2 regions of the Shewanella sp. 125m-1 genome follow, and region 2 is predicted to be linked to the other one. Evidence: predicted binding sites of a transcription regulator. Region 2 holds the regulator's gene; the other holds the start of a gene.
What was found. The regulator LexA, encoded in region 2, represses DNA repair genes until DNA is damaged. The targets are predictions, from matches to a motif close to TACTGTATNNNNATACAGTA.

Region 1 (3,217 bases), on a different contig from region 2:
AATGCAGGGCTATTATAAACAGGAAGAAGAGAGCGCTAATTGCTTCGATGAAGATGGTTTCTTCCACACTGGTGACTTGTGCACCATTGATGATGAAGGCAATGTCAGCATTACAGGCCGTGTTAAAGACAACTTTAAAACCTCGAAAGGTAAATATGTCGCGCCTGTACCTATCGAGCGCAAACTGGCACAAGACCCACATGTTGAAATGATCTGTGTTATCGGCTCAGGCTTACCTCATCCTGTCGCTTTAGTGCAACTTTCAGAAGGTGCCAATGTGCAACCTCGAGAAGAAGTCAGAGCATCATTAAAAGCCACCGTCGACTCTGTTAACCCCCATCTTGAATCACATGAGACTGTTGATGCGATTGTAATTGTGAGTGAACCTTGGGATGTTGAAAATGATGTATTAACACCGACACTCAAAATAAAGCGCCATGTACTTGAAAAGAAATTTAGTGAAAAAGTAGATGGTGTACGCGGTGGTAAAGTCTGCTGGGAAGATGAAATCTAGATCTTTCAGGGTGTCCAATTAACCCATAACGACACACTTTAAGGTGTGTCGTTTTGTTTTTGTGACAAACAATCAGCAATTAACTAAATTTAATGAGTAAGAAGCAGTTTTTGATTGCGCAATTTTTGAAAGAAACTATTCTTGCCATCCTTTCAAAGAAACCCAAATTATAGAGTTAACCATGTTTATTTTATTGTCGATACTCGGCGGCTTTTTAATTCTAACAATAGGCGCTGAAGCCTTAGTTCGAGGTGCAAGCCAAATTGCACTCAGATTAGGACTTACACCACTTATTATCGGTCTCACTATTGTAGCTTTTGGTACTAGTGCGCCTGAACTCGCTGTAAGTGTAAAGTCAGCTATTGCGGGCAACAGTGGCATTGCATTGGGTAATGTCATTGGCTCAAACATCGCTAACATCGGTCTTATTTTAGGTATTACAGCGCTTATTCGTCCCATTAAGATTGAGTCTCAAATGGTGCGCCGTGATATTCCTATCATGATTGGCGCCTCGCTATTATTTTGGAGCCTATTACTCGATGGCGGTTTAAGCTTCTGGGACGGCGCAATTTTATTTGCGTTACTTGTCGCTTATTTAACTTTCAGCTATTTCACGGCTGAAAAACAAACTGCTGATGACGTTGAAGATACCAAGCAAAATCCAATGTTGTCAGTACTGTTTATTGTTATCGGTATCAGCATGCTTGTTGGCGGCGGTATTTTATTCGTTGATGGCGCGGTGGCTATGGCTAAGTCGTTTGGTATCAGCGAAGTGATTATCGGCTTAACTATCGTTGCTATTGGTACCAGTATGCCTGAGCTTGTCACCTCAATCGTGGCAGCACTTAAAGGCCAGAGTGATATCGCCATTGGTAATGTTGTTGGCTCTAATATCTTCAACGTACTCGGTATTCTAGGTGTGACAGCGCTTATTCACCCTATTATCGGCAGTGAAATTAGTAACCTGGATTGGGCTGCTATGATTGCCTTAGCCGTGCTATTACTGCCATTTGCCTACACAGGTTTACGTATTGGGCGCCGCGAAGCAGGCTTATTAATTGCTGGTTACTTCGCCTATATCGGCTACATAGTATTACAAGCCATATAATTCGCCCTTCCAGCAAATGCTGAAATAAATAGGCCTAACGTGCAATCTGCAAGTTAGGCTTTTTTTGCGTTATTTTCACTGTTATCGCGACACTCATACGCGCAGATTTGCGTAAACCGATATCTCTGATAATATATGTATAAATTTACAGTGTTTGAGTGTTAACCGTTTGCAAAGACTCGATCTTGTTCCTATCACAGAGCTTAAGGGCGTCGCTAAAAAGATGGCCGAGAGATTAGCTAAGCTGAGCATAACAACAGTGCAAGATCTGTTGTTTCATCTGCCGCTGCGCTATGAGGATCGCACTCAAGTCTACCCCATTGCCTCGCTTTACCCGGGCAGTTACGGCACCATCGAAGCCGTCATTCAATCAAGCCAAATTATTCAAGGCCGTAAGCGCATGCTGACCTGTACGGTGCGCGATGATACTGGCAGCTTAACCCTACGCTTTTTTAATTTCTCAGTTGCGCAGCGTAACGGCCTACAGATCGGCATGACCATTCGTGCTTACGGCGAAATTCGCCGTAGTATGCATGGCGTCGAGATTATTCACCCTGAATATAAAGTGATATCTCCCGGTGAAGACCTGCAGCTGAGCGATACACTGACGCCGGTTTACCCCACAACTGAAGGCTTAAAACAAGCAAGTTGGATTAAGCTGACTGAGCAAGCACTTGCCATGCTGGATAATGGCGGCTTACAAGAACTGCTCCCGCCTCACCTGCAGCCAAATAATTTGGATTTAAAGCAAGCATTACAGATCCTGCATCGACCTAATAATCAAGTGTCGTTATTTGAGCTGGAGCAAGGCACCCATCCGGCGCAGCAACGCCTCATTCAAGAAGAATTGCTGGCCCATAACTTGAGCATGCTACGCCTGCGTCAACGTAGTAACCGTGACAAAGCGGTCAGCATGCATGCCACAGGTCAGTTACTTAACCCTTTTTTAGCCTCGCTTCCCTTTAAGCCTACTGGAGCACAACAGCGGGTAGTTGCAGATATAACCCAAGACTTAGCTAAGCATGAGCCTATGATGCGCCTCGTTCAAGGTGATGTGGGTTCGGGTAAAACCTTGGTGGCAGCCTTAGCGGCATTGCAAGCGATAGAAAGCGGTTACCAAGTGGCCATGATGGCACCGACGGAGCTATTAGCCGAACAACACGCGCTAAACTTTGCCAGTTGGTTTGAACCTTTAGGCCTAAAAGTTGGCTGGCTTGCGGGAAAACTAAAAGGTAAGGCCAGAGCGCAATCGTTAGCTGATATTGAATCTGGCGATGCCCACATCGTCATTGGTACCCATGCTATTTTCCAAGAGCAAGTGGTGTTCAATAAGCTGGCGCTGATTATTATCGATGAGCAACATAGATTTGGTGTACATCAACGTTTGGGTTTGCGCGAAAAAGGCATTAGTCAGGGCTTTCATCCGCACCAGCTGATCATGACCGCCACCCCAATTCCGCGAACTTTAGCCATGACCGCCTATGCCGACCTCGACACCTCGATTATCGATGAACTGCCGCCGGGAAGAACGCCGGTTACAACCGTCGCAATTTCTGAGCAACGCCGAGAGGAAGTGATAGACCGAGTCAGACAAG
Region 2 (3,217 bases):
ATGCGGGTACCCACCAGGAGTGAATAACATCATCTGAAGTCATTAAGAAACGTACTTTACGATTAATCGGTAGTACCAGTGGCTTATCTACCTCTAAAAGGTAGTTTTTACCTTTTGCTTCTTCGCCATCTATCTGCGCTCTGGGGGTAGAAAGCAGACTGAAAAATTCAACATCTTTGTTGAAATAGCTGTAATGCCATTTCCATTGTGAGCCGGTAATCTTGATGGTGAGGTCAGCATTACTTGGATCTTCCATAGCAATCAATGTCTTGGTTGCGGGAATAGCCATAAGTATAAGAATAATAAAAGGTACAACAGTCCAAAGGATCTCGACTTTAGTACTTTCATGAAAGTTGGCGGCGACTGCGCCTTTTGATTTGCGGTGGTTGATCATAGCGTAAATCATGATGCTAAAAACCACGATGCCAATAGCACAGCAGATGTAGAGAATAATCATATGGAGGTTGTAAACCCGCCCACTGATATCCGTAACACCCTCTGTCATATTAAGCGGCATTTCTGATGCAACAAGTACGGGCGAAAATAGCAACGCCAGCACACAATACAACAATTGCTTCACTAGACTTCTCCTCTGTCCACAAGACAAAGAAGAGTCACACAGTAAGTCTCTGCTCTATGTAAACTCTTCAGTTCCCAAAAAAGCAACGATGACTTCAAAGTGCGCGAGTGGCTTGCCTATCGAGTCGCAATTAATGGGATCGCGACACAGGCTATTGTATTCAGTGCTATTCACTGCTGGTGTAACCACGTTGGCACATACGGCTGAAATATATCAGGCCAATCTCAGTCTAAGCTTCAAATTCAGGACTAATCCCAGAGCAAAGACCGACAACTAAATCGCTCGGATATAACAAAATATCGTTGTTATGACTTCCTACACTACTTGGTGTTTAAATATTGATCAAGATCACTTTTTCAATTATTGATAATAAAAAAGCCCTCGAATGAGGGCTTTAGAAAATCGTTTGTACTAGAAGGCGCTTACTAAAACGCACCTCCTAGTCATCATGTATTAGAAAGCGAGGAGATGTTCTGCTTAATGAACAGCACCAAACAGGGAGGCTTGACCAAAAGCACTATCCTGCATATTGATTGAGCGACAAGATTGTTGCTTATTTGTGTTATCAATCGAATGTTCAATGACAATGCCGACAGCGCGAGCGCTTTTGGCAACGATTTGTAGGCGTCGATTGTCACGAGCATCTAAAGAGTTGGTCCAAGTAATCACCGCACTTGAGGTACCGCTTGTTAAGGCTTTTTCCATTGCCCAAAGTGTTTCCACTTCATCTTTAGCATGAACCAGTAAAATGCGGTCCATTCTTACACCCGCAGCTGCTAGCATCTGCTTGTAGCCAATATTCGGCGGGCTAATCAGTACAATCCAGCGACCCTGTTGGCTCAATTGTGAAAGCTGAGCACTGATCTGGTTCAGCTCATCACGCCCTTGAGTTTGGGTCACCATAGTCGTGATGTCATTACTCGTGCTGCTCACCATATTGGTCGATGGCATATCTTGCCACAGCCCAGGGTGACGAGGACTCGTTCCCATTAGTTTGTTCATTGCCAGTCTCCATTACGGATCACACCAACGGCTAAACCTTCAATGCTTAAGCTTTGGTTTGCTAGATCCACTTCAATTGGTGAATACTCTTCGTTCTCAGCATGTAAGAAAACTTTGTTACCCTTTTTCTCAAAACGCTTAACGGTAACATCATCTTCAACGCGTGCTACAACCACTTGGCCGTTACGTGCTTGCTGTATTTTGTGTACAGCCAGTAGATCACCTTCTAGTATGCCAATATTCTTCATACTGTCACCACGGACTCTGAGTAAGAAGTCTGCTGATGGCTTGAACATGGCGGGATCGACTTTATAGTGTTGCTCGACATGCTCTTGCGCAAGAATCGGTTCACCTGCAGCAACTTGGCCGATAAGGGGTAAACCTAAATCTGCATCTTCAGTGTCTTCTTGGGTTAACTTAATACCGCGAGACGTGCCCGGCATAATTTCAATGCAGCCTTTTTTAGCTAAGGCTTTTAAATGTTCTTCAGCAGCATTGGCTGACTTAAAACCTAAACGTCTAGCGATCTCGGCACGGGTAGGTGGCATGCCAGTATCAGCAATATTACGTTTAATTAGCTCTAAAATTTCAGCTTGGCGCGGTGTAAGTGGTCTCATGGTTAACCCTGTCTTTCTATACAGTAACTGTTAGTATATACAGTATTTTTTTGAGTGCAAGTAATAACCAGTTATATTGTTTTTTGTGGGATCCAGTTTCAAATGAAATAAATCCAGCGATGTGAAACTCGTTATTGGGTAGCGCCTGAAGGTACCTCTTTATCTCAAGCGTTCATTAGCTGACTTTGTTGCCTACTCATTTAGTATCTCGGGTGCGTTTGTTCCATAGACAAATAAGTCCGCGCAATTGAGCCTCTTGCGCCCGCTGTTGGTTCAACTTTATTTCCTTGCACTTTTACCTGACAGCTACCAAAGCTCGAACGAGAAGAAGGGAGTGGTAAGCAACAAGGCATTTGCTCTACTTTATACTTGCTGACGACCTTGGTATGTACAAAAAGGCTAGGTATAGTTTGCCGAACACATACCTTAAAAAACAGAGCCCAATCAAAGGTTGGGCTCTGTTTCGAGATCTAAGGTGCCAGCTGATTAACCTTATTAACTGCTAAGATTAACCGCCGCAGCCATCAGAACTTCTGGAGTTGATATAGCGAACATCTTTCGCTCTGTCATAATTGGCAGGATCGAGCGTGTCATGCTTTTTGATGAATTGATAAAGCATATCTGCATCAATAAAGCCGGTATCTCTCGCCTTTTCCTTTAACTTGGGATACTTATTACCGCCCGCAGCGTTATAGCTAGGGAGGGTAAATCGATATTTATCTGTTAGCTTGAAGGGCTTATCACCAACAGTTCTGATATCGACATCTTTAGCTTTACAGTCAACGGTCATCTTGATACCGCTAAAATGGGCAAAGCCTCCAGAGCCTCGAGTCTTAAGCGCAACCCTAGACAAATACTTCTTTAGTTCGGCTCCATTCATCTCGGTTACAGTCACGCTGTTGGAAAAAGGCTGCACCTTAAGCACATCACGATATCGAATGGGCCCTTTCTTTATGGTGGCTCGAATACCACCTGAGTTTATGATCCCAAAATCTGCGGGGATAGGAAGCTGAGTTTG

Region 1: a site for LexA is predicted at 1,756-1,775, ahead of recG (ATP-dependent DNA helicase RecG). Genes of this name have one in related genera too.

What each region holds. Positions count from the first base shown of each region.
Region 1 covers NZ_JBRILT010000027.1:9,820-13,036, reverse strand. Annotated here, with positions in the region: gene ACVBIK_RS12765 (AMP-binding protein) at 1-514, shown strand, start outside; gene ACVBIK_RS12760 (calcium/sodium antiporter) at 696-1,622, shown strand; gene recG (ATP-dependent DNA helicase RecG) at 1,792-3,217, shown strand, end outside.
Region 2 covers NZ_JBRILT010000004.1:29,016-32,232, reverse strand. Annotated here, with positions in the region: gene coxB (cytochrome c oxidase subunit II) at 1-580, opposite strand, end outside; gene ACVBIK_RS03115 (cell division inhibitor SulA) at 1,058-1,582, opposite strand; gene lexA (transcriptional repressor LexA) at 1,579-2,199, opposite strand; gene ushA (bifunctional UDP-sugar hydrolase/5'-nucleotidase UshA) at 2,708-3,217, opposite strand, start outside.